4 regions of the Fundidesulfovibrio butyratiphilus genome follow, and region 4 is predicted to be linked to each of the others. Evidence: riboswitches for the same ligand, from Rfam matches in the RefSeq annotation. Region 4 holds a riboswitch; each other region holds the start of a gene.
The links. Region 4 has a riboswitch for cobalamin ahead of ACYQ01_RS16280 (TonB-dependent receptor plug domain-containing protein). Riboswitches for the same ligand answer to the same signal wherever they lie in the genome.

Region 1: linked by a shared signal. The riboswitch ahead of ACYQ01_RS12680 (sirohydrochlorin cobaltochelatase) and the one ahead of ACYQ01_RS16280 (TonB-dependent receptor plug domain-containing protein) in region 4 are both predicted to bind cobalamin.
Region 2: linked by a shared signal. The riboswitch ahead of ACYQ01_RS07480 (FecCD family ABC transporter permease) and the one ahead of ACYQ01_RS16280 (TonB-dependent receptor plug domain-containing protein) in region 4 are both predicted to bind cobalamin.
Region 3: linked by a shared signal. The riboswitch ahead of cobT (nicotinate-nucleotide--dimethylbenzimidazole phosphoribosyltransferase) and the one ahead of ACYQ01_RS16280 (TonB-dependent receptor plug domain-containing protein) in region 4 are both predicted to bind cobalamin.

Annotation. Positions count from the first base shown of each region.
Region 1 is NZ_BAAHXA010000002.1:365,764-373,262, reverse strand. It holds gene ACYQ01_RS12690 (ribonucleoside triphosphate reductase) at 1-1,793, opposite strand, end outside; gene ACYQ01_RS12685 (radical SAM protein) at 1,768-2,469, opposite strand; gene ACYQ01_RS12680 (sirohydrochlorin cobaltochelatase) at 3,052-3,945, opposite strand; cobalamin riboswitch at 4,070-4,254, opposite strand; gene ACYQ01_RS12675 (hypothetical protein) at 4,556-5,065, opposite strand; gene ACYQ01_RS12670 (hypothetical protein) at 5,004-5,498, opposite strand; gene ACYQ01_RS12665 (amidohydrolase family protein) at 5,694-6,599, opposite strand; gene ACYQ01_RS12660 (hybrid sensor histidine kinase/response regulator) at 6,920-7,499, opposite strand, start outside.
Region 2 is NZ_BAAHXA010000001.1:1,580,211-1,587,709, reverse strand. It holds gene ACYQ01_RS07490 (ABC transporter substrate-binding protein) at 1-603, opposite strand, end outside; gene ACYQ01_RS07485 (ABC transporter ATP-binding protein) at 603-1,400, opposite strand; gene ACYQ01_RS07480 (FecCD family ABC transporter permease) at 1,393-2,427, opposite strand; cobalamin riboswitch at 2,776-2,961, opposite strand; gene ACYQ01_RS07475 (SGNH/GDSL hydrolase family protein) at 3,029-4,060, shown strand; gene ACYQ01_RS07470 (carbon-nitrogen hydrolase family protein) at 4,178-5,692, shown strand; gene ACYQ01_RS07465 (hypothetical protein) at 5,715-6,230, shown strand; gene ACYQ01_RS07460 (hypothetical protein) at 7,021-7,311, shown strand; gene ACYQ01_RS07455 (hypothetical protein) at 7,372-7,499, shown strand, end outside.
Region 3 is NZ_BAAHXA010000003.1:506,523-514,021, forward strand. It holds gene ACYQ01_RS18390 (glycosyltransferase) at 1-713, opposite strand, end outside; gene ACYQ01_RS18395 (ATP-dependent 6-phosphofructokinase) at 784-2,121, shown strand; cobalamin riboswitch at 2,181-2,357, shown strand; gene cobT (nicotinate-nucleotide--dimethylbenzimidazole phosphoribosyltransferase) at 2,472-3,536, shown strand; gene ACYQ01_RS18405 (hypothetical protein) at 3,710-3,904, shown strand; gene ACYQ01_RS18410 (PAS domain S-box protein) at 3,906-7,115, shown strand; gene ACYQ01_RS18415 (DUF2142 domain-containing protein) at 7,106-7,499, opposite strand, start outside.
Region 4 is NZ_BAAHXA010000003.1:13,765-21,263, forward strand. It holds gene ACYQ01_RS16255 (Mu transposase C-terminal domain-containing protein) at 1-239, opposite strand, end outside; gene ACYQ01_RS16260 (hypothetical protein) at 260-496, opposite strand; gene ACYQ01_RS16265 (hypothetical protein) at 493-921, opposite strand; gene ACYQ01_RS16270 (helix-turn-helix domain-containing protein) at 1,194-1,673, shown strand; gene ACYQ01_RS16275 (DUF2333 family protein) at 2,294-3,178, opposite strand; cobalamin riboswitch at 3,745-3,938, shown strand; gene ACYQ01_RS16280 (TonB-dependent receptor plug domain-containing protein) at 4,055-6,052, shown strand; gene ACYQ01_RS16285 (adenosylcobinamide amidohydrolase) at 6,042-6,767, shown strand; gene ACYQ01_RS16290 (ABC transporter substrate-binding protein) at 6,764-7,499, shown strand, end outside.

The sequences.
Region 1 (7,499 bases), on a different contig from region 4:
GCCACGGACTCGCCCAGGAAGGTATGGAACACGGTGCCGCCGGTGTAGAGGGGCTGCAGGCGGTTCTGGTGCTCCAGTGCGGCGAGCACGTCCTGGCACTGGCCCACCGGCAGGTTGGTGGAATTGGTGTAGTACGGCGTGCCGTTGCCCGAGGCCTGGATATCGGCGTACAGATTCTTGTCGATCTTGGCCAACCGGTAGCTGGTGCCCTCGGCCGGGGTGGCTTCCAGGTTGTAGAGGTTGCCGGTTTCCTCCTGGAAACGGGCGGTGATGGTCCGCAGGTGGTTCAAGACCCGGGTCATGAGCCGCACGCCGGCCTCGGTCTCAATGCCCTTGCCCAGGATGTTCATGCAGGCCTCATGCCCGCCCACCAGGCCAATGGTGGAAAAGTGGCCCCGGTAGCCGTTCTTGAGATACCGGGCCGACCAGGGGAACATGCCCCGATCCAGGTAGTCCTGGATCATCTTGCGTTTGAACTCCAAAGCCACCTTGGCCAGTTCGGCGTATTCCTCCACCAGGTCGAGGAAGTCCTCTTCGCCCTGGGAGAGATAGGCCAGCTTGGGCAGATTCAGGGTGACCACGCCGATGGAGCCGGTCAGGTCGCCCGCGCCGAACAGACCGCCCACCTTCTTGCGCAGCTCGCGCAGATCCATCTGCAACCGGCAGCACATGGAGCGCACGTCCTCGGGGTCCAGGTCGGAATTGATGAAGTTCTGGAAGTACGGCGCGCCGTACTTGGCGGTCAGTTCCAGCAGCTTCGAGCCGATGGGCCCCTCCCAGGGAAAGTCGGCCGTGACGTTGTAGGTGGGGATGGGAAAGGAAAAAATCTGGCCGTTGTAGTCGCCCCCGGCCATGACTTCCAGAAAGGCCTGGTTGAACATGTCCATCTCGGCCTGAAACTCGCCATAGGTGAAGTCTTGCAGCTTGCCGCCCAGGATCACCGCCTCGTTCGCCAGGTGCTTGGGGCAGGCCAGGTCGAAGCTCAGGTTGGTGAAGGGGGTCTGTCCGCCCCAGCGCGAGGTGGTGTTCACGTTGAACACGAACTTCTGCATGGCCTGCAACACCTGCTGGTAGTTCAACTGGTCGTGGCGGATGAAGGGCGCCAGGTAGGTGTCGACGTTGTTGAAGGCCTGGGCGCCGGCCCATTCGTTTTGCAGGGTGCCCAGGAAGTTGACCATCTGGCCCAGGGCCGAATCGAAGTGGCGGGCCGGGCCGGCGGCGCTGCGGCCTTCCAGGTTGAAGCCTTCGAGCAACAGGTCGCGCAGGCTCCAGCCGGCGCAATAGCCGGCCAGGCCGAAGGAGAGGTCGTGCAGATGGAAATAGCCGTGATCGTGGGCCTGGCGCACCTCTTCGGGATACTTCTCCAGGACGTAGCGGGCCTGCACCGTCCCCGAAAGATGGAGCATGAGCCCCTGGAACGAGTGCGTCATGTTGGCGTTTTCCGAAACGCGCCAATCCGCCTTGGACAAGTAATTGTCGATGGTGTCCTTGATGTCGAGGTACGCGGCCTTCTGCTCGCGCAGGGCGCGGCGCTTTTCGCGATAGATCACGTAGCGCTTGGCCACGTCGAACAGGCGCGACTCCATGAGCACGCGTTCGACCATGTCCTGCACCATTTCCTGACGGGGCACGTCGATGCCGGCGAGTTTTTCTTCCACCTTGCGCGACATGCGCTTGGCCAACAGGGGGTCCTGCACGCCACTGGCCCTGAGGGCCTTGAGAATGGCCAGGGCGATGCGGTCCACGGACCAGGTTTCCAGACGGCCGTCACGTTTCTTGATCTGAAGAGGCATAGGGGGTCTCCCCGCCCCGCTTGGGGGCAACGAAGGGTTGTTCGCGCAGAGTCATTCCGTCAGGGAGGACGGCCCGCACTCGGGCCACGTCCTCACCGGTCAGCATTGGATCGAGCGTTATGCGAAAGGCCACGCGACCGGGATGGGCCGCTGCCAGTTCAATGCAGCGCGTCAGGCTCGCCCGGGCCGTCTCGGCCGCGAGCGCGCCGCCCGTGAGGGCCGGATACATCTCCCACGGACCTTTGAGGTCCACGCTCAGGCACAGGCCGGGCCAGGTTTCCAGCAGGGCGTGAACCACGTCCGGGCGGGTGCCGTTGGTATCGACCTTGAGGGGCAGTCCCAGGGGAACCAGGGCCGCCACCAGGGACTCCAGGCCGGGATCGGCCGTGGGCTCCCCGCCACACACCACCACCCCGTCCAGCCAGGGTTTGCGCCGGGCCAAAAAGGCCAGCACCTCGCCCAGGGGTTTGGGTGCGTGCCGATGCGGGGTCCAGGCCAGGGAGCCGTTGTGGCAGCCCGGACAGCGCAGGTTGCAGCCGCCCACGTAGACCACGGCCGCCGTGCGCCCCGGCCAGTCGCAGAGCGAAAACGGGGTCATCCCCCGCACCAGGGCGGGAGTGTGCGCCGGTTCGTGGCGGACGGTTTCGGGGGACAAGGGGTGCGACACATTGCGCATGGAGTTGCGGTCCAATTTTCTTCATACCCCAGGGGGAGACGTTTGTTAAGAGAAATACATTCAACAATAACAACATGATGCGACGCCGCGGTTCGCAACTGCTTGACAATCTTGCGGTTTCCCTTTTTCGCCGGGTCGGCCTATGGAAAAAATCGATTGGCCACACGGTGCGGACGCGCGAAAAAAGCGCCCAACCGGTCGTTACCATTCCGATTTTTCAAAGGGGAGGTGTCGAATTGGGGGGGAAGCACAGGACGTTTCCCAGGCGTCCTGCCCAGCCGGTACTATCGACTTTTCCCGCTCCCATGGCAAGCCCCGCCAGGGGTCGCCCGGCCCGCCCGACAGGCCCGCCGGGCCGGCAAGCCCCGCCCGGCGCGGCATGCGGGGTCGCAGCCGCTCGGGGAAAAAACATCGCGCCTGGCCGGCTCGGGTCCGTTCGAAGGACATGGGCCGGCCACGACACAAAATATTTCATTATTTCAAGATGTTTTCTATCCGTTTTACACAACGGAACGTTCAGGACGGGACGGAAGGAAACAGACGGCGCGCCCCGGTCGACGACCGCGGCGCGCCGGCCCCCCGCTATTTGAGATGCCCGAAGGCGACCTTGGCGTGCGCCACCCACAGGGCGCGCAGGGCTTCCACCTCGCCCGTGCCGCGCAGCACCGGTTCGGTGGCGATGCCGGCCTTCTTCATGACCGAGGCGAAGGAGTCGTCTTCCTTGCCGGCCATGTCGTTGTGGGCGTGGTCGCCGGCCACGGCCATGAACGGCACGAGCAGGGCCTTCTTCACGCCCTTGGCGGAAAGGGCCTTCACGGCGTCATCCAGGGTGGGCCAGCCCTCCACGGTGGCCACAAAGGCCAGGGGGTCCTTTTCCCACAGGGCATACTGCATGCCCGGGTAGTAGATGTTGGCCGGATGCTTGGTTCCATGCCCCATGAACACCACGGCCTCGCCGGCCTTGCGTTTGGGCAGGCTTTCCAGCAGGGCCTGGGCGACTTTTTCCACGTCCTCGGTGGAGTACAGCAGCGGCGCGCCCATCTCGACCTGGCGAATGCCCTTGGGCAGGCCGGCAAAGGCCTGGGCGGTCTTCACCAGCCCTTCGTACTCCTCGCCGGGGATGGTCTGGAGCGACTGCACGGCCACCTGGGTGAAGCCGTCGTCAGCCAGCTTGGCCAGGGCCATCATCGGGGAATCGAGGGTCTTCTTCTGCTCCTTGGCCACCTTTTCCCGAATGATCTTCGACGTATAGGCCCAGCGGATCTCCACGCCGGGAAAGGCCTTGCGCATGTCGCGGTCAAGGGCGTCGAACGCGGCCCAGGCTTTGGGCACGCTGGTGCCGAAAGCCACCAGCAGCAGGGCTTTCTTGTCCTGTTTAACGGCCGGTCCGTGAGCCAGGACCGGCGGGCTGGACAAGACCAGGGCCAAAAACCCGAGAACCAAGACGCGCCACAGCGAGGGGTGGAGTTTCTTCATGGAAATGCTCCGTGCGGTTTGGGGCCTTTGGCAGGAGGACGCAAAAAAGCCGCTTCCCGCGTATGACGCATGGAAGCGGCCCGCATTCGCCCTTCGATCCCGCGCAAACGAAGACCCGTCGCCTCGCGGGGCAAATCGTCAGGCAGGTCTTCCGGCTCGTCCCGCCGGCTTCGGCCTTCCCGGGCGTTGGCCCAGTGACCTGTTCAAGGAAGCCGGCTTTTGATGGGACCCACGGCGGCGGCACCGCTCCCGATTTCCACGGGATTCCCTATTCTCCCCTGGCGGGGCACCTGACGGGCACGAAATACCCCGCCCACGGGGCGAAGTCAACGCGCGTTCCCCGCAGGCGTAGCCGAAAGATGACACGAAAACAAAAATGCCGCACCGCCGCAGTCGGGACGGTCCACCCGACCGACGGACGTTCCGACAGCCGCTAAGAGCCCGTTGAAACAGTCGATTCTTGCAGCCTGTTCAAAACAACTTGCGGGCAAGGCGCGAGAAAAAGTCAAGCCCGAGCGGAGTTGGCATCCGTTGAGGGGTTGCGTTTTTCGCAGCAACGCAGCCAGCAAGGATTTTCCAACATGCTGCTAACCGGTCGCGGTTTCGCCGCTCACTCCTCGATCTGCCGATTGATGAAGGCCAGGGTCTTTTCGGGCAGGGCCTTGGCCGCGTCGGACTCGCGCAGGGCGGTAAGGTCTTCGGTGATGGTGAGCATGAGATCGGTGAAGCGCGATTGCTGGCGCACGCGTTCGCGCATGTCCTGGCTGAACCAGGCCTGCTTGAGCAGCTCCGCCGCATGGTGGTGGATCATGAGCGCGATGGGCTTGGGCATGGACGTGTACGAGGCCAGCATGTCGGCCTTGAGGTCGTCGATGCTCTCCAGAAACTCGGCGAACTGGGCGGTCTGGCGCTGTTCGTCCAGGCGGATGCGCTTGCGCTCCTCCTCGAAGCGGATCTCCAGCCGTTCCAGGTCCTGTTGCAGTTCGAGCTTGGCCACGGCCCGGTCCTGACGCATCTTCTCCAGTTCGGGCAGGTGGGCTTGGCGCCACTCGACCGATTCAGTCTTGACGGTGTAGACAATCCTGGAAATGAACCGGGCAATGTTCTCCGGTATGGCCATACTGCAACTCCTTCTGGAGAAAAGCGTCCAACGTGCGGGACACGCTTTCGGGCTCGGCCCGGTCCAGGGCGTGCGAAAGCTGCAAGAGCCGTTCGAAGCGAAGCGTCTCCACGCTGCCTTCAATGAACGCCTCGGTCTGGAACACGGTGGCGAACTCGATGGCGTCCTGTCTGGCCCGAATCTTGTCGGTGATCAGGGCGGCCAGTTCCTCTATGTTTCGTCTCTGGCACTTTTCGGCCATGGTCTTGCGGGCGTGGGCGCCCCTGTCGCGCTCCCGGACGAGTCGGCGGGCGTTTTTGTCCGCCGACCGGCGCATTCGCGCCTCGGCGTTCAGGGAAAACAGGGCCAAAACCAGGGCCGTGGTCACCAGAACCAGGTAAAGCACCGCCACCGACGAGGCGAAAAAGGCGGAAACATATGTATACAGCATCATGAGCGTTCCGAATGCGGCGGACAGGTTTGGGCCGTCGGGAAAACCCGTGGCCCTCGCCGCGATGGGTTCGGCCGGGTGGTGCCGTCCGCCCCGCGCGCAAACTACCGATTTTCCCCCGCGCCGGCAACGCGCTTTTCACCCCGTCCGGGCGCTTGAGCGCAAAACTCCCGGACGGGAGGAAGAACGCCCCGCGACTCAACGCGCGGCAGCGGTCCTTTCCATGAGCCCGAGCGCGTTGCCACCGGCGAGCTTTTCGCGCGTTTGCGGGCTGAGCAGGCGCAAAAGCGTCCGATAGCGATCCATGGTGGCCTGATACTTGCCCCAATGGGCCACGACATCCGATCCGATCAGGAAACGGTCGGGATACTTTTCGAAAATGCGGACCCAGGTGCGCAACGAGGCCTTGTTTTTGGCGATGTAGTCGTCGAACACCACCCAGGAAATGTCGAACAGCAGGTTGGGATACTGGTCGAGCAGGCGCGTCGTCACCTCGGGCAGGGTCGGCACGTCCACCCGGCGCGAAATGCCCACGTGCGCCCAAATGAACGTCACATCGGGAAACCGCCGCAGGGCGTCTTCCATCTCCGCCAGGTAGATGGGATCGTTGCGCCCGGCGGAACTGATGTTGTGGTGGATGAGCACGGGCAACTTGTGCTTGCGCGCCACCTCGTACACCGCCAGCAGGGCCGGATGGTTGGCCCGGGGCGGTTCGCCGTAGGTATAGGCCGTCAGGTCGTCGTGACGGCTCATCACCTCGCCGATGCCCATCCACAGGCCGGGATAGGCCTGGATCAGGCTCTCGATCTGGGCGGCGGCGTTGCGGTCCAGGGGATTGATTCCGCACAGGAAGGGAAAGAACCGGTCGCGCACGCTTTGCGGCTGTCGCTCCAGCTCGCGGGCCAAAAACAAGTCCGTGGCCGAGTAGTAGTAGGCCCGGGAGTCCGTGGCCAGGTAGTAGGCGGGACGCACGGGGTCCGATTCGGACCACATTTTCAGGATGGGCATGCCGAACACGATGGCCTTGTCCACCTTGGCGGCGTCCATGGCTTGGATCAGTTTCGGAAATCCGTCCGTGGTGTGGGTGAAGTCGTAGAAATGCAAGTGACTGTCGCATTTCTCGGCTCCCTGGACCGCAACAACCGGAAAAGCGACAAACGAAAACAACACGATCCAAAAAACGGCAACACGGCTGAACAAAAGAGGCATGACGGCATCCTTGCGGTTTGGGGTGTGGCGGGGGCGATTTGTCCTCCCCTTACCCCAAAGCGCACGGTGCGGGCAACCTCGGGCCGTGATCCGCCCCTCCCACGGTGCGTGTTCCTTTTGAAAACGCCCCCCGCGGTTGCGAACAACGCTTCGGCCCTGGCGCCGCGTCGCGCCGCGACCGGGAAAGGGCTCCCCGGTCCGGTCCTGAAAACGCGTCAGGGACGCAGGCGCGCGGCAATGTCCTCCAGCTCGTCCAGGAAGTCCTTCACCGCGAGGCGCAAGTTGTCCAATGTTTCGCGGGAGCAGGCCAGGTTGCCGCTTTTGCCCTGGCGTTCCAGCTCGGCCGCCAGGGCATGGGCCTGCGGGAGGCCGAAGTTGCTGATCTCGCCCTTGAAGAGGTGTCCCACCCGCTGAATCTGGGTGGCGTCGCCCGCTTCGACCGCTTCCCGCAGGGCGGACAACCGTTCGTCCGCGTTCTTCTTGAAGAGCGCGATCATTTCCAGCAACAGGTCCGTGTCCCCGCAGAAGTTTTCCAGGAGCTTTTCCAGATTCACGCTCTTGGCATCCGCCCTGGCGACTTGGCCCTGACAGGCCGTCTCTTCGGCCGGCTGCTCCTTTTTAGGGTCGGACACGGGCCTCGCCCGCTTCCGGGGAGGCTGTTCCTCCCGGCCCTGGGCCTGCGGCGCGGCCACGTGTTCCAGCGTGTCGAAGAGCGTGGCCGCGTCCACCGGCTTGGTCAAGTAGCCGTCCATGCCGGCGGCCAGGCAGTTGTCCCGGTCCGAGGCCATGGCGTGC
Region 2 (7,499 bases), on a different contig from region 4:
CCCGGCGCGCTCCAGCACGTGGGCCGCCATGGAGCCGGGGCTCACGGTCTTCATCTGGCGGTGGATGGATTCCAGAAACACCCGCTGGCGTTTGTCCGGGGCAATGGCGGCGGTCAGGGCGGAGAGGTGGGCCATGTCCGCGTGGAAGGTGCGGATCATGTCGCGGGCCGCCTGTTCGCGTCCGACCAGGCGGCCGAGGGCGAGCCAATAGTTTTCCAGGGCCTGGGGACCGCTGGGTTGCAGGCAGACTACGGCCACGCCCAGCCGGTCGAGCTGGCTGACCAGTCCGGGATGGGCGGCCAAATGCATGGGCCGGGCCAGCACCAGGTCGGGTTTGAGGGCGGCCAGGGCCTCGGCCGAATCCCTGGCCGAGACGAGCGTGACGCCGGGACGGACGGAACCGGGCTCGCAAACTCCCACCAGGGCGGAAGCGGCCCCCATGGCCGCGAGGTTTTCCTCGTGGGCGGCGTAGAGCGAAACCACGCGGGTGAAGGGTTTGTCAAAACGCAGAGTGCGCCCGTCGTCTCCGGTCACCTCGGCGCCAAGGGCCAGGGTCGGGAGAAAAAGCAGCGCCAATGCGGCAAATCGAAGCAAAACGCGCATTATGCCTCCAGATACGTCACCCGCACGGCCCCGCCGGGCAGGATGTCCACCAGGGAGTTCACGCCGAAGGCGGCGGCCACGTTCTCCCGGGTAAGGGTTTCGGGCGTGGGCCCGCAGGCCAGAACCCGGCCTTGGGACAGAATCAGCACGCTGTGGCAGAAGGCTCCGGCCAGGTTGAGATCGTGCAGCACCACGGCCACGCCGGCCCCTTCGGCGGTCCGCTGGCGCAAAAGGCGCATGGCCGCCAGGGCGTGGCGGATGTCGAGGCCCGAGGCCGGCTCGTCGAGCAGCATGACGCGCGTCTCCTGGGCCAGCACCCGGGCCAGGGCGGCGCGGCGTTTTTCTCCGCCGGAAAGGGTGGTCACGGACCGGTCCGCCAAGTGGGCCAGGTCTGTTTCGGACAGGGCCCGCCTGGCCGCGTCCAGGTCCGGGGCCCCGGGGGCGGCGAAGCGGCCCAGGTGGGGGTAGCGGCCCATGAGGGCGCAGTCGAGCACCGTGAAACCGAAGCGGTCCAGGGTTTCCTGGGGAAGAAAGCCCACTTGGCGGGCCAGGGCGCGTCGGGACAGGGTGAAGACGTCGATTCCGGCCAGCTCCACCCGCCCGGCGGCCGGACGTTCCAGCGCGGCCAGGCAGTGAAGCAGGGTGGATTTGCCCGCCCCGTTGGGCCCGACCACGCCCAGCACTTCGCCGGCTCGCAGCGCGATGTCGGCTCCGGCCAGGGCTTCGTGTCCACCGCGCACCACCCGCAGGCCGGTCCCGCGCAAAAGAACCGGGTCGGGCGTCCGCGCGCTACACACGGGCCGCTCCGCGCACGAAGAGCAGGCAGAAGTAGGGGCCGCCCAAGAGCGCCGTCAGCACGCCCACCGGCACCTCGTGGGGCAGGACCGTGCGCACGGCCGTATCCGCCGCCAGCAGGAGGACGGCTCCGGCCAGGGCGGACAGGGGCAGGAGACGGCGATGGGCCGGGCCGGCGGCCAGGCGCACCATGTGGGGCACCACCAGGCCCACGAAACCGATGATGCCCGAGACGGCCACGCAGGCCGCGACACAGGCCGAGGCGCAGACGAGGAGCCCCAGGCGCACCGCGGCCACGTTCACGCCCAGCCCCTTCGCGGTTTCGTCGCCCGCGCACAGGGCGTCCAGGTCGCGGGCGAAGGCCACGGCCCCGGCCAGTCCCATGCCCAGGCCGCCCAGGGCCAGCCAGGCCTCGGACCAGGTCTTGGCCACGAATCCGCCCATGAGCCAGAACACCAGGCCGGCCACGTTGTCGCCGGCCAGAAACTTCACGAATCCCAGTCCCGCCTGCAAGGTGGCGGACACGATGACTCCGGCCAGAACCAGGGTGACCGGATCGAGGCGTCCCCTGGCCGTGGCCAGGGTCAGCACCACGGCGAGCGCGGCCAGGGAGCCCGCCAGGGAACAGGCGGCCAGGGCCAGTTCGCCGTGGCCGCCCACGCCGGCCAGCAGGCCCAGGCAGGCCCCGAGCGCTCCCCCGGCCGAGACGCCCAGGGTGTAGGAATCGGCCAGGGGGTTTTGCAGAAGTCCCTGGAACAGTCCGCCGGAGAGGGCCAGGGCCGCGCCCACGGCTCCGGCGGCGACGATGCGGGGCAGTCGGATTTCGAGAACCAGGCGTTGGGCCACGTCGCCCACGCCGTCCAGGCAGGAGGAGCAGGCCAGGAGCTTGCCGGCCAGGATGCGCCCCACCAGCCCGGCGGGCAGGGGGGCCGGTCCGTTGGAAGCGGCCCAGGCCACCAGCAGGGCCAAGGCGGCGATCAGGGCCAGGGCCGTTGCGCCGGCGCGTGAGCGCCCCGGAAGGGGGGTCAAGGACGGGCTCCGGGGAGGGGAGAGGCGACGCGGACCGCGAAACGGGCGAAACGCGCACGCGCGCCCAGGCGACGAGCGCTGGTCGCGGGCTCGGCCTGACGAAACGCGTTGCCGCATGCGCGGCGGGGCGGCAAGGACGAAAGGCGTCGAATGCGGGACGCGCGGGACAAAATCACGGTGTTTCCTCCTCGGGAACCGGGCTCGGGCGTCCGCCAGGGAATCCGGGCCAGGCGGCCGGGCGCTTCCGCATTCGGCTCCGTGACGCGCGGCATGCGACTTCGGAAACCGATCGTGGAAGTCGGCCATGCTCCCGGCCGGGCGGACGTGTTCGCCCGGTCCGGGAGCATGGCCGCGCCCGGCGTTCCGGCAGGTCTTCTGGCTTCCGGATCATTCTACTCCCCGCGCCTTCCCGCCCGTGGGCAGTGGCGTCTGGCGGGTTTCGTCCCCGGTCACAGCGGCGGGACCGCTCCGGTTTCGCACCGGATTCCCTCGCAAGCGCCCCATATTCAGGGGGCCGGAACGCCAGTTTCCTAGGACAAAGCCCGACCCCTGTCAAAGAGGGTCTTGCAAAACGCCCCGTCAAACTGCTACCGGCCCCAGCATGAAGCGTGCAATTCTCTACATTCTCTGCCTGCTTGCTTTTATTGAAGTGTCGTCGCGCATTTTTTGGCGCATGCTCGATCGCACCTGGGGCTTTGTGGTGCCGCAACAGATCGGGTGCTTTGATCCGGACTTGGGATGGTCGCTCAAGCCCGGGGCCACGGCCTGGTCCAAGACCACCGGGGTGGACGTGGAATACGCCATCAACGACCAGGGCTATCGCGGACCGGTGGTGACGCCCGAAAAGCCCGAAGGCACGTTCCGCATCGTGGTGGTGGGCGACTCCCACGCGTTCGGTTTCGGACTGCGCGAACGGTTCACCTTGCCCGTGTTGCTTCAGGGGTACTTCAAGAACGTCGAGGTGGTGAACCTGGCCGTGAGCGGCTACGGCATCGACCAGATGCTCTTGCGGGTGCGCCGCGACGGCTACAAGCTCCACCCGGATCTGGTGATCTGCTACGTGCCGCACTTTGCCGACTTTCGGCACATGACCGACAGCATTTGGCGCCTGGGCAAGCCGCGTTTCGTGGAGGAAAACGGCAAGCTGGAGCTCAAGAATTCTCCCGTGACCAACAATTCTCCCCTGTTCATGGCTCTTGTGGCGGCGGACCGGTTTGCCGCGACCTGGTGTCGTACCTACGAGATCCTGCGCAACACCGTGTATTGGATGGCCATCCCCAAGGCCAAGCCCGGCGAGGTCGGACCTCCGCTCGATCCCAAGTTCTGGGCCGACACCGTGGGGCTGGGACTGGACATCGCCCGCCTTTTCGACCGCGAAAGCCAGGAACACGGGGCCAAGTTCATCCTGTTCACCCGGGTGGGCCAGATGTTCGTGGACGCCTTTAAACAGGGCGGTCCCCCGTGCCTCTACGTGGGCACGCCCCTGGTCAACGACGAAATGGTTCTGGCCCACGACCCCTTTCGCCATCCCAACGAGGCGGCCAGCGGGGTTCTCGCCTGGGAGCTGACCAAGTTTCTCAAGGAAAAGGATTTCGTGCCCAAGCAGTACTGGGGCGTGCCCATGGTGCAATAACGCCGACCCGGGCAAAGGGGGTTGGACAACCGCCTTTCGTCCGGGTATCCAGAGAAAGAGACCGACCAGAAGGTCCATCCCGGTCCGCACGGCGGACCAATTCAGGAGGTTCGTCCCGTGGCGTCCTTGCTCGAGACGTTACAATCCATAGACTTCTGCAAACTGGCCCGCTTGTACGAACTCTTCGCCACCATCTACCACGTGGCGTTGGACTACGAAGAGGAACTCATCAGTGTGCTCGAAGTCGACCAGGACGTGCGCATAGCCCGCGACGTGGCCACCTTGCCCCTGGAGGAGGAAGACTCCCCGGCCTGCATGTGGACGCTCAACGAGTATATCCGTCGCAATATCCATTCCGAGCGGACGGCCAAACTCTTCGTGGCCGCGCTTCTGCCCCGGCTCGACGCCCAACTGGCGGGGCTCGGCGTGCAGACCGCGGGGACGCAGGCCCAGGTGCTGCCCCCGAGCGATCCCCTCGTCCGGCTCATGAACTCCAACTACTACACGCCCATCCAGGTGGAAGTCGGCGGCAGCAAGGGCGAATACGTCATCGCCCCGCGCATCAAGCCCATCTTTTCCCGCTGGATCGGCGCCGACCCCCTGGATTACGACGAGGCCTATTTTTCGGCCACCATTTCCTATCATTTTCTCGAACATCACACCCTGGTCAAGGACGGCCGGGTGAACAATCACAGGGTGATTCTCTCGCCGGGCAAGGTGAGCCGCCAGTCCGGCTCGTCGTTTCACCGCAGCCTGGCCAACCTGGAAACCCTGACCATCGCCCTGTCGCCCATGGACGCCGGCTTTGTCTTTGACGTGGAAACCTACCGCAAAAAAGGCGTGGGCATGAAGGTGCCCTTCCGCTACGTGAACTTGAAAAGCCCGGACCGGGACACGATGGAAGAGTACGTCTGCTCCATCCTGGCCAAGGCCCAGGAGGAACGGGTGGACATCCTGATCTTCCCCGAGCTCACGGTGGACCACGACGCCCTCACCTCCATGGTGGAATATCTCTCGACCCACAACGGGCCGCACCAGCTCAAGCTGGTGGTGGCCGGAAGCTTCCACAAGGAGCGCCCCCACGCCGGCTACGTCAACTTGGCCACCATGCTCGACTGGCAGGGCAACGTGGTCTGGGAGCACACGAAAAAACGTCCCTTCGTGCTCACTGCGGACATCATCGAAAAAAGTCCCAACCGCGACTTCATCCGCAGGGAATTCGACCTCGTGGCCGGCGAGGAACTGGTGGAATACATCCATACCGAAAGCCCGGTGGTCTTTGTCGACACCCCCATCGGGCGCATGGCCACGGTGATCTGTCTGGACATGCTGTTGCCCTCCGTGGAGTCCATCATCTCGCGCGTGCCGTGCGACTTTCTCTTCGTTCCTGCCATGACGCTGGGCATCGACAAGTTCCACAGCAAGGCCCGGGACATCTTCGGCGGCCAGTTCAACATGGTGACGGCCTGTTGCGCCTCGGTGAGCTGCACCCAGCTTTTCAGGGGCGAAGGGGTCGAACTCTCGTTTCTTTACGCCCCGTCCAAGAAGTTCAGCGGGAAACACGGCAAGAGCCGGGTGGAACGGTTGGATTCGCCTCCCTTGCTCATCTACCGGCTCCATCAGCTCATGTAGGCCTCCGGCCAAGGACACGACCATGGATCCCTTGATCGAACGCATGAAACAAGATGTTATCGCCCAGGATTTCGAAGCCTTCCGAAAGGATCACTTCGTGCTTCTTTCCTCGTTTCGCAGGCTCATCTTCGGCCAGGACAACGTGGCCCTGGCCAGGCGGTACGCCAGCCTGTCGGACTTCTCCACCTGGTTCTACCGGACCAACAAGCCGGAATGGCCAAAGGTGGAACGCTACATGGGGGGCATCGACATCATGCTCGACCTGGCCCGGACCAAACTCGACACCCGCACGTCCGACGAGTTGGCCGAAGAGGTGGGGGCCTGCCAGTCCGATCGGGACATCCTGGGTGGCCTGCTCCTGAGCGATGGCGTGGTTTCGGCCAAGCTGGCCCTGGAGTTGGGAGCCCCGCTGGGCGAGATCGAGAACCGGTTGCGCTGTCTGGAGGAGATGGGACTGGTGCAGCGACTCAAACGCGGGCGCACGGCCCTGGTGTTTCTCACTCCCACGGGGCGCCAGGCCGCGGCGGATCTGGCCTAGCGCGGAGCCCCCGCGGGCGCGCCCTGTTCGGGGCGTGGACGTTCGGGGCCGCTCTTTTTGTCCCCGGGCGGGCCGCCTGCCGGCATGCGTCTTGTTGAAGCGTACAACACCTTGAAGTCTTTGGATGTTTTTGCCCAGGATATTTCCTGGGCCGGGGAAGCTCTTTTTTGCATTTTTTTCATGACAGGCCCTAGACAACCTCCCTGGAGTGCTTATTTTTCAAAACATGGGTGAACGAGGGGGGATCGTGCACGACCAAGCAGGAGTGAAAACCCTGACGAACCTCGTTCAAACGGCCTGACGTCAGGCTCGGTACGCCGCGCAAGACCGACGGAACAAACCCTGAATCGTTCGGGCCCGTGCCCGGACAACGGAAAAACAAGCAACCCGAAAAAGCGCGGCAGGTATGGCAAGGCCCTGGAAACAGGAAACTGCGTAACCCCCTCAAGGGTCTTTTCAAGGGCCGGAGCAATCGCTCCGGCCCTTCTCTTTTTTCTTGCGCCAAGAATTTTTCGACTGCCGTATCGTTATGTTTCTTCGAAGGCTATTTCCAACCTCCAGGCTTATTACTGGGCGCATTGTGTCTTTAACATCGTGTCTGCGCTGAGCGACAGGGATCAAGGCAGGGCACCTTTCCCTGAAGCACGGTATCAGGTGTTCCATACCCGGAAGAATAGACAGTCAAGTGTGCGTCTCGGTGGGAATCAATACACTAGGAAAATATGCAGCGTGAAAATGCTTGCGTTTGCCATGATCAGAGAGTAGATTTTATATTTATTGGAGGGCGGCAATGACAGCGAAAAAGGTCTGGGGAACGATTATTATCCTACTTTCAGTGGCCGTGTTTGGAATTAGTGGGTATATTGGGTATACAAGTATGAAAGGGGTTATCCACATCTCTGAGCGTTATATAAAACAAAAGGAATCGGCTGGTGAGATGAGTGATGCTGAAAGGTATATTATTCGTTATACACAGAGAGGTAATTCGGAACGTTATCACGATGTCGCTCTCTGTGGAGTGCTCATGCTCTGTTCTGTATTTGGTGCTGTCGTTGGGACAAAGATGGTAAATGCTAAATGAAACGGCTTGAACTTGCGGTGGCTGTAGAATAACTTTTTTATTCGTTACAGGGGGGGTATAATGTCAGGGAAAAAAGTGTGGGGAGTGATTATTATTTTGCTTTCTTTGGCTATGTTTGGTTTTAGTGGGTATAATGGGTATCAGAGTGCAAAGGATATTGTGCATTTTTCTGAAGCCGATATACGAGA
Region 3 (7,499 bases), 490 kb from region 4:
GCGAAGCCCACGGGCACGGCCCCGCTGGCCATGGCTTCGAGGGGCGGCAGGGGACAGCCTTCGGGGTAGCCCGTGGCCAGAAACACGTGGCTTTCACGCAGAACCGCGGCCACGCCCGCACGGTCCAGCCCGGCGATTTCCGCCCACCGAACCGCGAAACGCCCCCGGGCTTCGAACACGGCCCGAATCTGCTCGGCCAGGGCCCGGTTCTTGCGCGGCATGTAGGCCACGGTCAGGGCGTCCGGCTTGGACCGGGGCGGGGTGAAGACCTCCAGGTCGATGCCCGGACGAAGCACCGGCGGCCGGCGGCCCAGGCTGTGCTCCACGAACCAGGCCACCGGATCGGAAACGGCCAGAAACTCCACGGGCAAATCCCGCCAGCGCGCTCCCGGGGGCAGCCCGGAAAACAGGTAGGCCCAATTCTGCACGTACACCAGGCACTCGGCCCCCGCCCGCAATCCCGGGACCAGGGCGTTCGTCCACCCTTCCGGAACAATCCACAGGTCTTGGGCGGTAAGGTCCAGACGGACGAAATCCACTGTGGGGGCCAATTCTCCCTGGGGAGTCCACACCGCGGGTTCGCGCAAGACGGCGAAGGCCGGCAGGCCGGCCCGGTGCAGCAGGCGGGCCATGTCCCAAAGAACGGCCACGCCGCCCGTGGGCTTGCGCACCGGAGGAATAAAGAGAAATGTCCTGCGTGTCGTCGCGGGCATCTTGTCACGCCGCTCGCCTGAGGCTAGGTAGGGGTTGAACCGAAAACATCCCCCCCTTTCGGAGGCTTCCATGCACGAAAACGAACTTCCCGACCAGGGGCTTGCGCACCTTAGCCCCGAACAGACCCGGGTGCCAAGTCTGGGCGAGCCGAAAATCCCCAACCCCCGCCGGGGGTCGATGTTCGTGACCGAAGAGCAGCGGGTGCTCATCAATATCGTGAGCGGCTCTCTCAACGGCCACGCGGCCCAGGCCCAGGTGAGCCTGGAACAAGCCGGACCACGCGAGCGCATCTATTTCGATCCGCCCAAGACCAAGTGCGCCGTGGTCACCTGCGGGGGACTCTGCCCGGGCATAAACGACGTGATTCGCTCCATCGTCATGGAGGCCCATCACGGCTACGGCGTTTCCAAGATCCTGGGCATCCGCTACGGCCTGGCCGGTTTCCTGCCCAAAACCAACCCCAACGTGGTGGAGCTGACCCCGGAATTCGTCTCCCCCATCCATGAGTTCGGCGGCTCGGTCATCGGCTCCTCCCGGGGTCCCCAGCCCGTTGAGGACGTGGTGGATTCCCTCGAACGGCTCAACGTCGGCATGCTCTTCGTGGTGGGCGGCGTGGGCAGCATGCGCGCCGCGCAGGCCATCTTCGCGCTCATCAGCGAACGGGACCTGAAGATCTCCGTGGTCTGCATTCCCAAGACCATCGACAACGACATCCATTTCGTGTCGCGCACCTTCGGCTTCGGCACCGCCGTGGAAAAGGCCATCGAGGCCATCCGCTGCGCCCACGTGGAATCCCTGGGCGCGCCCTACGGCATCGGTCTGGTCAAGGTCATGGGCCGCGAGTCGGGTTTCATCGCGGCCGAGGCGACCCTGGGCATCAAGGAGGTCAACTTCGTCCTGGTGCCGGAGCAGCATTTCGACCTGCAGGGTCCAGGAGGATTTCTCGCCGCCCTGCACGAACGTCTCCACCGCCGGGGCCACGCCGTGGTCGTGGTGGCCGAAGGAGCCGGCCAGGAATACCTGCCCGAATCCCTGCGCACCGACGCCTCGGGAAACCGCTGGCTGGGCGACATTTGCGGGCTGCTCACGACCGAAATCAAGAGCTACTTCAAGGACAAGCTTCCCATCACCCTGAAGTTCATCGATCCCAGCTACATCATCCGCTCGGTGCCGGCCAGCGCGGCCGACCGGGTGAACTGCAACCGGTTGGGCTCCATGGCCGTGCACGCGGGCATGGCCGGCAAGTCCGGCATGATGGTGAGCCTGGTGCATGAAATGCCCGTCCACGTGCCGTTGCCCCTGGTGACCCACTCGCGCAAGCGCATGGCCGTGGACACCTCCTTCTGGCAGCAGGTGCAGGACGCCACGGGACAAGGCCCCCTGGTCAACCCGGCCCCGAAGAGCTGAGGAACCGTTGAAGCGTGCCTCCCGCCGGCGCCTTGACAGGACCAACGCCCGGGACTAGCGTGCCGACCATCGCGACCGTTGCGGGCTGAAGCCCGCCTTGCGGAACACGGTGTGAAACCGTGGCGGTCCCGCCGCTGTGACCGGAGACGATACCCGACACGCCACTGCCCCAGGGCGGGAAGGCCGGGTGGAGGACGACCCGGGAGCCAGAAGACGGACGGACGCGACCACTGACGGATAGAACCTATGGCAACGGCTATCCCTTGGCCCCTTTCGGGGCCAAGGGATTTTTTGTTTTTGCGGCCTTGGGTTCGAACGAAACCCAACCTCCAACCCTGCAAGGAGCCCGCATGCCCAACGACTTTATTTCCCGCCTGGCGCGCATCCGCCCGGTGGACGCCTCCCTGATCCCGGCCGGCCAGGCCCATCTCGACGACCTCACCAAGCCCAAGGGCAGCCTGGGCCGCCTGGAAGAGCTGGCCCTGCGCCTCTATTTGATCGCCAACGGCGGCAAGCCGGCGCCCGATCCGGCTATTTTTTTCGTCTGCGCCGGGGATCACGGCGTGGCTGACGAGGGCGTGAGCGTCTTTCCCCAGGCGGTCACCCGGCAGATGGTGATGAACTTCCTCAACGGCGGCGCGGGAATCAACGTGCTGGCGCGCCAGGCCGGCGCCGACCTCAAGGTGGTGGACGCCGGATGCGCGGGGGGCGACTTTCCCGAGCACCCCATGCTGGTGCGGGCCAAAGTGGGCCCGGGCACGGCGAACATGGCCAAGGGACCGGCCATGACCCGCGAACAGTGTCTGGAAGCCCTGAACGCGGGGTTCGACCTGGCCGATCGGGCCAAGGCCGAGGGTTTCGCCACCGTGGGCACGGGCGACATGGGCATCGCCAACACCACGCCCTCCACGGCTCTGTACTGCGCCTACCTGGGGTTGGACCCGGCCGAGGCCACCGGCCCCGGCACCGGACTGGACGCCTCGGGGGTGGACCGCAAGGTCCGAGTCATCCGTCAATCCCTCGAAGTCAACGCCGCAGCCGTGGCCTCCGGCGACGCCCTGGAAATCCTGTCCGCCCTGGGCGGCTACGAAATCGCCTGTCTGGCCGGGCTGATTCTGGGCGGAGCGGCCAACCGCCAGGCGGTCCTGGTGGACGGCTTCATCTCCGGCGCGGCCCTGGTGGCGGCCTGGAAATTCAATCCGGCGGTCATGGACTACGTGTTCTTCAGCCACGCCTCGGCGGAACCCGGGCACAAGGCCGCCATGGACCGAGTGTCCGCTTCCCCCCTGCTCCACCTGGGCCTGCGCCTGGGGGAAGGCACGGGCGGAGCGCTGGCGCTTCTGCTGCTCCGGGCCGGAGCGGCCGTGTTCAACGAAATGGCCACGTTTTCCAGCGCCGGCGTAAGCCAGGGGTAGTCCGCAAGGCCGCCAAGCGCGCAACTCCCGGCCGAACCTGACGCAATTTGTCCGACACTATGCGGATATCGTTCGTCAAAATCGACGCGTGACAAGAAGTGGCAAAGATCCTATAAGGGGTGAGGCGGATTATCCGTCGAAACCGTCTCACCCCCAGCCGGAGCTTTCCACACGTGAACGACGGTCTGGTCCATTTCGCAACCTACGACGGCTTGGTTCATTCTCCCGACGCCGTTCTGGCTCATCCCTCCGGGGAGTTTCAAGCCAGTCCGCCGGGACAGGTGACCGTACCCACACCGCCGTCCGACGAGGTTGTCCATGTCATCAACGAAGGCGTGATCGGGCACGTCATCAACGAGTTGGTCTGATTTGACCACGCCATCCCCGCATACTTCCTCGGGCAGACGCGGCGCCCGCTCCTTTCAGGACACCGCCATCAGCATTCAGTCCACCCTGCGAATGGCCTTCATGATCGTCACCGTGCTCATGGCGGTGGCCATGTGCCTGAGTTCGCTCATCATGGCCCATCAGAGCGCGATCAAACAGGCCAAGTCCCACCTGGGGTCCGTGGCGGCCATCAAGGGCAGCGCCCTGCTGGCCTGGAACGGGCAATTGCAGGCCGACATGGGCGCGGTGCTGCCCTCCGTGACCACCCTCCCCCTGGCCACGGCACTCCTCGCCCCCGGCCCCAACGCCGCCCCGAACGAACAACGCCAGGAGGCCTTCGCCTCCCTGCTGGCCCATGCGGCCAAGGGCTCGGCCTATTTCACGGAATTTCTCCTGGTCGGTCCCAAGGGGCTGGTCGAGGCCTCCTCCCGGCCCGGAGACAAGGACCGAACCGCCCCGATACCCGCCAGCCTGCTCACCGGACAGAGCTCCCTGTCCACCGTGATCCTGCCTCCTTCCCCGGGAGTCGATACGCCCGAAGCCCTGGTCGTGCGCCCCATTCTCGACGCCTCCGGTCGTCAGATCGGCCTGTTGGCCGGAAAAGCCCCGGCCGCAAGAATCCAGGAACTCCTCGGCCAGGACGAATCCGGCGCTTCGGTGCGCACCTTTTTGACCAACACCGCCTTCCTGTTGCTGGTTCCCACCTCGCTGGGGCCCGGCCTCTCCGCCGGCAGCGAACTCAAATCCGAAGGCGCGCGTCTGGCCAACTCCACCCAGTTGCAGGGCGACGGCGTGTACACCGACGCGTCCGGCCTGGAAGTCGTGGGAGTCTGGCGGCTGCTGGCCCCGATGGGCGTGGCTCTTTTTGTGGAGCAACCCCTGACCCTGGCCCTGAGCCCCATGCGCGACACCATCTGGACGGCCCTGACCGCAGCCGTGGCCATGGTTCTGGCCGCCTTCATGGCCGCCGGCCCACTGGCCGCGTTTCTTTCCACCCCGCTCAAGGGTCTGGCCGAAGCGGCCAGGCGCATCGCCCGCGGCGAACTGGAGTCCAGGGCCCAGGTGCAGGGACAGGCCGAAGTGCGCCTGTTGGCCGAATCCTTCAACTACATGGCCGCGCGTCTGGCCTGGCGCATCGAGGCGGAAAACCTGCTCGGAGCCATGGCCAAAAGCCTCTTGCCCGCCACGCGTCAGCAGTTTCTCCAAACGTCCGAAGCCCTGCTTGCGGACCTGTGCCGTTTTTTGCGCGCCCAGCGCATGGTCCTGGCCGTCTACGACCACAAGGGCCGGCTCAAACCGTTCAACCGCTGGCCCACGCCCAACGGCGACCAGGAGGGGCAACGTCGCGTGACCCTGCTCCTGGAACGGGCCACCGCGCTCATGGAAATCCGCTCCGCCGTGGTCCTGCCGGGCGCGCCGAGCGACGACCCGGAAATCGCCACCCGGGGGCTGTATTTTGCGGCCTTCGCCCCGGTCGTCAAACGGGGAGCGCCTTGGGGCGCGCTCTGCACCGAACGCATCAGCCAGACCGCCTTCGACCAGGACGAAATGTCCCTGCTCGAACGGGCCGGCGAGATCCTGGGCATGGCCGTGGAGCGGGTCAAGGCCGAGGCCGCGCAGGAGGCCACGGAGTCGAAGTATCGCCAGCTTTTCGAAAACGCCGCCGAAGCCATTTTTCAAACCACGACCAAAGGGGCCGTGCTCAACGCCAATCCGGCGGCGGCCAGGCTTCTGGGGTATGACTCCCCGGCGGAAATGATCCGCCTGGTCGACGACATGGCCATCCAGCACTACGCCTACCCGGAAATGCGCCGCGAAGTGCTGCGCGTGCTGCGAGACGAAGGGGAGGTCAAAGGGTTCGAAATCCTGTTCCGCGACGCCAAAGGCCAACGCATCTGGGGTTCCGTGAGCGCCCAGGCCGTTCTGAACGAAAAGGGCCTGATCGAACGCCTGGACGTGCGCGCCGACGACATCACCGCCCGCAAGGCCGCCGAATCCCAGCGCGACAGCTACGTGGAGGCTCTGGCCAGCAAGAACGAGGACCTGGTGCGGACCAAGGGGTTCGTCACCGACATTTTCGACTCCATGCCTTCGTTTCTCGTCAGCCTGGACAAGAACGGCGTGATGACGGAAATCAACCGCGAGGCCACCCGCGTGGCCAACCTGACCCGAAACGAAGCGCTGGACCGCGACTTTGTGGAGGTCTTTCCCGCCCTGGGACGCATCATGAACGATTTCCATCAGGCCATGACCCAGGGCACGCCCCTGGTGCGCCGCGAAGTGCTGCGCGACGGGGACGGCACGCGCCACCTGGACGTGGTGGTCTATCCCCTGGCCCACGGCGAAGGCGGCGCGGTGGTGCGCGTGGACGATGTGACCGAACGCGTGCGCATAGAAGAAATGATGGTGCAGTCGGAAAAGATGCTCTCCGTGGGAGGGCTGGCTGCGGGCATGGCCCACGAGATCAACAACCCCCTGGCGGGCATTCTGCATTCGGCGCAGGTGATCGAACGCCGCCTGTCCCCGGACATGAAGGCCAACCGCCAGGCCGCGGAACTGGCGGGGTGCTCCCTGGAGGCCCTGGAGCGCTATCTCGAACTGCGGGGGTTGCCGGAATTTCTGAAGAGCATCCAGGAGTCGGGACAGCGAGCGGCCAAAATCGTCTCCAATATGTTGGAGTTCTCCCGCCTGAGCGTCTCGGCCCTCATGCCCCACGATTTGCACCAGATCATCGAACAGGCCCTGGAGCTGGCCGCCAGCGACTACAACCTGCAAAAGAAATTCGACTTCAAGCACATCGCCATTGTGCGCGACTACGCCACCAACCTGCCCCCCGCGCCTTGCGCCCCGACCCAGATCCAGCAGGTGCTGCTCAACATCCTGGGCAACGCCGCCCAGGCCATGGCCCTGAACGAAACCCCGGATCGCCCGCCGCGCATCACCGTGCGCACGCGCAGGCAGGGCAATTCGGCCCTCATCGAGATTGGCGACAACGGTCCCGGCATGGACGAAAACACCCGTCGCCGCGTCTTCGAGCCCTTCTTCACCACCAAGCCCGTGGGCATGGGCACCGGCCTGGGCCTTTCGGTGAGCTACTTCATCATCACCCGCACCCACGGCGGCGGCATGAGCGTGGAGTCCTCACCCGGCTCCGGGTCGATCTTTCGCATCACCCTGCCCCTTCAGCGCTGAATCTGGGCCAACCCCACAAAGACGAAGCTCCATACGGACATGCCCCACAGGCCCACCCCCAGGAGCCACAGCACGGGGCGGACCCGGACCAGTTCTTGCCGGCACACGGCAAGCGCGCATCCCAGCATGGCCAGTATGGGAAAAAGATAGCGTCCCTGGGCCTGAAAATCCGCGGTCCAGGAGTGCCAGAACGACTGGAACACCGTGGCCGCACCGAACGCCGCCAGCATCAAGGCCATGATCCGGGCCTTTTTGCCCCCGAAAAACACCAGGCCCAACCCGAGCACGCCCACGAAACCCCAGAACAGCCAGCCGACGTAGCGATAAAAAATGAACGGCGCGGGAATCTTCATGTAATCGTACACGCCGAACGCCGTGCGAAAG
Region 4 (7,499 bases):
ACCGGCGGCAGGGGCACGGGCTCTTGCCGGCGGATGGAGTCCACCGGAGCGACGAGCGGCCCTTCGGCCAGGGCCTCGCGCACGTCGGCGGGCAGGGACGCGAGAGGATACAACCGGCCCCCGCCCCGCACGCGGCCGTCCGCGCTGGGCCAGGCCTCGCGGCCGGCGCGACGGGTGACACTCCGCACTGCGATGCCGAGCACCATAGCGATTTCAGCTGTTGTGTATGTATCCTTCACGATTTCCTACCGCCTGTAGCTCACGCCGCCCGCTGGGATTTCATGTCTTCCGGCAGGTCCAACCACTTCTCCGAGCACCCCAATTCCAACAGGTACGCCAGCACCTTCCGGTGGTTCCGTTGGCCGATGATGGTCTCCCTGACCGGGCTGTAGTTGCGGAGTCCCAGCGCCCGCTGGACGTCCTTCATGCCCATCCCTTTGGAGCGCAGGTGACCACGGATTTTCCAGGCATCCCGGCGCATTCCCGTCTCCATCATGACAGTCCCTCCAACAATTCCTCCTCAAGGCGGCGCTTGGCCTTGGCCTTGGCTTTCTGCTCGATTATCGCGCGGCCATAAGCGGCATATTTGCGGTCCTCGGGGGTCATCACGTCCGCACCCAAGGGCCGCAGCGCCTCCCGCATGGGCCGCAGGTCACCCGTGGCCAGGCAAAAGACGACCACGGCCAACAGGTTTGGCACATGGTCCCGGTCCGCAGGCGACAACCACTTGTCGAGCGTGTCCTTGCTGATGGATTTCGTATTGCCGGCCGTGAGGCGCACCCCGCCGGAAGCGGCCAGGGCGTTGATCTTGTCGACCAGGAGCTTGCGCCCGTCCGGATCGAGCCCGGCGGCTGCGTTCATGGCGGCCCGCACGGCCGGAATCAGCCCGGCCAGCTGTGCGTCGCCCTCGAACAAGCTCATCTGCCTCATCGGTCCCACCCAGCGGGTCGGCGTCAATTTTTGGTGTTCCGATTGACGTTGACCCAGGTTTTCGCGGGCGGTAGACTCAAGGTGTAATTTGGCAATGTTTTTTTGGCACCGCCCGCAGGACTTTCTTGCCCCGTTTTTGGTAGTTGGTCAATTCGTTTTTTGTGTCCAAGTTAAAAAAACGGGAAAAATTTTTTCCAACACTATTTCAATGTGTTGGTAAAAAATGGCGTGTCCGACTTCCTGTCCAACTTCGGGAGGCAAACTTGGACACCCCCTCAACGACAGCCGCACGTCTGAAATTTATTCGCGGTAAGCGAACCCAAGCCGAGTTCGCTCAGGTGGCTGGGATTCACAAAAATACGTTAGGAAGGTATGAACGTGGGGAATCTGAACCGGATTTGGTTGCTGCCAGGCAAATCTGCCTCGCCTTTGGTGTAGAGCCCAAATGGCTTCTATTTGGCGATGGCCCAGTCACCGTAGGCAGCGACCAAACAACGCCTGCCCCCAACGCCACAACGGCCATTGAGCCAGCGGGTGTTGACCCGACGAGCGAGATCAATGCCCTGCGCCAAGAGAACCGGGAACTGCGGGGTGAGAACCGGGAGCTTCGGCAGGAGAACCGGGAACTGCTCAAGCAGAATGCCGACCTACGCGTGGAATTGGCCAGGCTTGAGGCCCGAGCCGCGCCAGACAAGGGCTCTACCGAGGTGATGCAGGATGAATCGGCCAGGAAAATCGCGTAACCAGAAGATGTCTATTGACCATTGTGAGGCGATGAGAATCGTAGCTATCTATGCCTACGGAAATACACGCGAGCTTTCAATAAACAATGCGAATGGATTTCGTATATACGATTGTCGTTTTGCCTGGAGAAGCGGCATGAGGCCTGGGCGCGCTTGTGCAAAAGCAACTGTCGTTTTGGCCTCGGCCTGGGCAAAAACGTGCAAAAGCAACTTTCGCGCGCCCAGGCCGAAAACGCTTTGCCAGGCGCTGGCCAAGTTGGCGCAATCATTGGGCTGGCGTCCCATTAAATCCCACATTCTCCCGACATATCCCGGCTCAGCCTAGAACCAGAACCAAGTGTCGCAAGACACTGATGTGCGAGCGATTCGGCTCGTCGTTTCCACTCTTGTCCCACGTTCTATTGCCGATGCGAGCAGCGGGGACAGAAGGCGATTGTCCGAAGGTGTCGACCGAACATGGGCGTTTCATTGCCGTCGGGCCAGGACAACGTGATCCACCGCCGCACGCCCGACATCCCCGCTTGCAAACGCAAAAGGACGTCAAGTCCTGGCGCAAACACAACGCGCCCCGGGCCTGACGTCCTCTTGACGACACATCCAATCGGGATTGCTATGAATCGCTACGGTCTGCTCCCCACTCCGCTGCCGGTCCCCCTGGCGATGGCGTCTCGCAAGGCGTTAAGCTGGACAAGCGTATCGGAAATAGTGCCCATCAGCGCATGAATGTTTCCTCCCAGCACGCCAAACCCGCTGAAATTGAGGACAAGGGCCGGCTTTTCCCCGACACTGCCGCCTGATGTTTCAATCAAAATATTCATCGTATTGACAGCGGACTGCCGTTCCAACACGGGCTGAAAATCGTGCTGTATGGCCTTGAACAATTCACTCGTGGCGTAGACAACGCCCTGGGCATGATAAAACGCGCCCCTGACGTTCCACACGTAATTTCCTTCCCTGTACACGTTTCTCAAGCGCGTGTACTCTGAACTGAGTATCGCATTCATCTCATTGATGATATCTTCCAGCTGATCGCTTCTCGGACTCAACTGGGGAATTTCTCCCTTTCCCAGGCGGTCATTAAAAGACTTGTAGCGGTTCAATCCCTGGGCAAAACGGTCCCTGCTGTCATCTTCACTGAAAAGAGACCACGAATCAGGGCTTCTATTGAAATCGTCGGCTGCGTCGAGCAACTCCGCTCCCGCGGGGCTTTCAGCTCCGATTCTGAACAGATGAGGTATGTGCTGGCTCATTCTCCGAAGAACAAAATGCTCGCCCCTTTGAAAAGCCTTCACGTCCAGGCGCATTCTGATTGGAGACACCAGTGCGCTGGGAGCCCATCCGGTATCGAGTTCGCGCTCGATCATGTCACTCATCGTTTGTATGATGTGACTTTTCCCGGAAGCAAGTTCATGCTCGGGAAGATATTCCGAATTGACACGTCCTGAAATTTGCCCAACACCATAATAAAGGCAGACGAGCAACAGGACGACCAGCAGGATCTTCACTGGTTTTCCAAAGCGGACTCTCTTGCATTGCTTTATTGCCGAAGTAACAGCAGACAATACGCCCTGGACACGAAAAATGGGTGACATACGACCTCCCCCAAGACAAAAATGATCAGTCAGATTGAAATTGAAAAAACTCCTACCGTTTTGTCAGCGGCAGGAGTCAGCGGCTGCCAACACCAATTTTGAACGACTCCATCTTCTTGTGAATTTTTTAACTCGTTCCTTGAATCAGGTCAAGGCGTGTCATACTATCGTTTTTCTTGGCACTTCGCCCCGCGACCTCGCCTGGAAGCCGAACCCAACCGAAAGGAGAGACTTTTCCCGCCTATTTGTCAGACTCCGGGCCTCCCTCCGCCCCACCAAAGCCCCACGAAGGGCCGGCGAACGAAATAACAACAAAACCGTGACCGCGCGAAGATCCTGCGCCACCGGGTCCGCGCATTCCCGATGTGCGTCTGAAAAACAGGAGCGGCGCGCCGCTCCCCGAACAGGACCGCAGCCCGCAATACGGGTCGCGCGCCCCTTCGGGCCTCGCCTTGACAGGGCGCACTCCCGGTTGTAGGGCCACTGCCAACGTCGCAGGTCCTCAATATCCATGAGGCGAAATGGGAAGTCCGGTGAAAGTCCGGCGCTGGCCCGCAACCGTAAGAGGGGACGAAAGCCGCGTGACGCCACTGTCCGCCAGGGCGCGGATGGGAAGGTGCGGCGAGTAGAACGATCCTTAAGCCGGGAAACCAGCCTGCGACAGCGTGTCGTAGGCTTCGAGGCCAAGCCGAAACGCGGACGCGTCCCCTTTCCGAAGACGGATGGGGCTTTTCGTCCGTTCCCTCCTCGAAGCCTCCTCTTCAACCCGATGAAGAAGGAGGTTTTTTTATGCGTTGTGCGGCGTTAGTCCTTTCTCTGCTTCTTTTTTCGGCCAGCGCGGCCCTGGCCGAAGATCGTGGCGGACAACCACGCGAACTGCCGGAAATGGTGGTCACGGCCACGGCCGAGCCCTCGGCCAGCACCCAGACCCCGGTCCACGTCCAGGTCATCGATCGAAAAGCCATCGACGAACTCGGGGCTTCCACACTGGACGATCTCGTCGCCCTCAAGGTTCCGGCCTCGGTGACCAAGTACCCCGGGGCCTATTCCAGCGCCAAGCTGCGCGGCTTCGACACCTACGCCTCGCCCGGGGCCAACATGGACGCCAAAACCCTGGTTCTGGTGGACGGCAACCCCGTGGCCACGGGCAACCTGGCGCTCATCCCCCTGGGCAACGTGGAGCGGGTGGAGGTCATGCGCGGACCGGGTTCGGTGCTCTACGGCGCTTCGGCCATGGGCGGGGTCATCAACGTGATCACCCGGCGCGGCAAGGGCAAACCCTCGGGCGCGGCGGAAGTCCGCTACGGTAGCTTCAACCGCGTCGAGCCCCGGGCCGACATCCAGGGCGGATTGGAAAACGGCTCGCTGGGAGCCAGCCTGGCCGGACGCGTCACCAGCGTCGACGCCTACGACGCCAGCGGCGGATGGCGCTACCCCAACACCGCCTACCACGACGGCGCGGCCTCGGGCACGGTGACCATTCGTCCCGTCGAAGGACACGCCCTCCACCTGATGGCCAACTTCTTCAACGCCTACGACGTGGGGGATCCCGGCCCGGTCTATTCGCGCACCCCCAGCGCCAAGGTGGACGACGTGCTCAAGAATTTCGCCGCCACCTACACCGGCGGCTCCAGCGCCGTCGACGTGGACTGGCGGCTGGCTTTCTGGGCCAACCGGCACGAGTACGACAACACCGACACGCCCTATTACGACAGCTCGAAGTTCAATACCGATCAGATCGGCCTGGACGGACGCGTCACCGTGCCCACCTTTTCGTTCGGCCGTTTCACCCTGGGCGCGCGATACCAGAACACCGAGGAAAAACGCGACGGGGACGGGGTCTATGCACCGGATTCCCGCTACGCGAACTGGGCCGCCTATGGGGAGGAAAAGCTCACTCTGGGCGACATCACGCTGCTTGGCGGACTGCGATACGACAACTACCAGCTGCGCATAAACGGCAACACCGTGCTCTGCGACGTGGTTTCGCGGGACAAGACCATGGATCACCTGAGCTGGCGATTCGGCGCGAACTGGAACGCCACTGACTGGTTGACCCTGCGCGCCACGGCCGGCTCGGCCTTCACCCCGCCCGACGCCTACAAGTTCAGCGGACGCTTTCAGCAGTGGGGCACGTGGTATTTGGGCAATTCGGGCCTCAAGCCCGAAACCAGCGTCACCGGCGAGGCCGGCGCGGACGTGACCTGGAACGGACTGGAATTCTCGGGGACCTACTTCAACACCGCCTACAACGACGCCATCACCACGGCCACCCTGCCCGCAACCGCGTCCCAGACATGGGTGAACTCCTCGGGTTGGCGGCTCTCCGGCCTGGAAGGCTTCGTGCGCTACACCCACACGTTCGACGCCGGAACCAATCGTTTCAGCCTTACGCCGTCGCTCAACTGGATCTGGTTCTTCGAACGCGCCGAGCTCGACGACACCCTGGTCAACGCGCGCGGCACGGACACGGTGCTCGGGCTTTCGCGCTACACCCTGACCCCCGGCCTGCAAATCGGCTGGAACGAAACCCTGCGCCTTGACCTCTCCGCCCAGTGGCAGGGCGATCAAAAGGTGCAGGACTTCAACCCCTATTCCCCGGCCTACGGCAACGTGGTGGACAAGGACCCCTTCTTCGTCTTCAACGCCAAGCTCTCGTACCGCCCCGTAGAAAAGCTGGAAGCCTCGATCTCCGTGAACAACATCGCCGACGAACGCTACAGCTACGTTCGCGGCTATCCCATGCCGGGCAGAACCTTCAGCGTCGGACTGCGCTATGCGTTCTAGACAAAGCCCCGCCTTGGCGGCGGGGCCTCCCCTGGTGACCGCCGGGCCCGGCGGGCTTGTTCTGGAACGCGGCCCCGGTCACGTGTGCCTCACCCTGCCCGGGCTCTGGCGCACGTGCGGCAACGCCCCCCTGTGCGGCGGGTTGTCCCGGGCCACGCGGCTCTTCATCCTCAAGGTGGGAGCCAACCTGGCCGGGCGCACCCGGGGCTTCGCCCCGCCGCAACGCACCCTGGCCGACTACGCCAAGGCCCAGGGCTGGAGCGGACCCAGCGTCGGACTCATGACCGCTGCCGAATTGGGGACCCTCGGCACGGCGAGCCTGTGCGCGGGCGAAACGCGGGTCAGCGTGGCCGTGACCGCCGGGCTGGCCAATGCCAGGCGGGCCGGTGATCCGGCGGACTGGCGGCCGGACGGAACCACCCCGCCCGCCGGGACGATAAACATCCTGGCCGTCACCGACGCCCACTTGACCGACGCGGCCCTGGCCGAAGCCCTCATGATCCTCACCGAGGCCAAGGCCGCAATTCTCGGCGAGCAAAACATCACCAGCACCCTGACGGGGCGGCCCGCCACAGGAACAGGTACGGACTGCACCGTGGTGGCCAGTGGACCGGGCTCCGTCCACCGGTTCTGCGGCAAGCACGTTCCCCTGGGCGAAATTCTGGCCCGCACGGCCATGCACGCCCTGCGCATCGCCATTCGGAGACGGACGTGACCGCCGGTTATTTGCCCGCGCGCCCTCGCGTGTCCACGTCTCCGCCGGTGTTCCGGTCACCGGTCCCCTCGGCCGTTCGGCTGCTCGTGACGGCCCACACCCTGTTCCTGTTCCTGCTCCTGGCCGGTCCAGGAGAAGCCGGACGCGCGTTCGCCGCTTCGCCCTGGCAACCCGCGGACGCCCAAGCGCCGCCCCATGTCCGGGCCAAGCCGGCCCAAACGGTCGCCGCCGCCCCCGGTTTTCCCCTTCGGGTGGTCTGCCTGGCGCCCAGCGTGGCCGAAATAGCCTGCGCGCTGGGTCAGGCCGACCGTCTGGTCGGGGCCGCCGCGTTCAGCGACTCTCCCGAGGCGGCGGCGCGTCTGCCCAGGGTAGGCTCTTATGCCGATCCCGACGTAGAACGCATCCTGGCCCTGACCCCGGACCTGTGCCTGGGCGTTACCGGCATGACCCCTCCCGGCTGTGTCCAAAGATTGCGCGAACTCGGACTCCGGGTCGAACTCCTGGACACGACCGATCTGGACGCGGTGTCGCGCTCCATCCTCCGGGTGGGGGACCTGTTGGACGCCAAGCCCCAGGCCGAAGCCCTGTCCTTGTCCATGCGACGACGCATCCAAGACGTGGCCGAGGCCGTCAGGGGAACCGTCGACAGACCCGCCGTGCTCTACCAAATCGGCATGGCCCCCATGCACGCGGCCGGAGCGCACACCTTTCTCGACGAGCTCATCCGCCTGG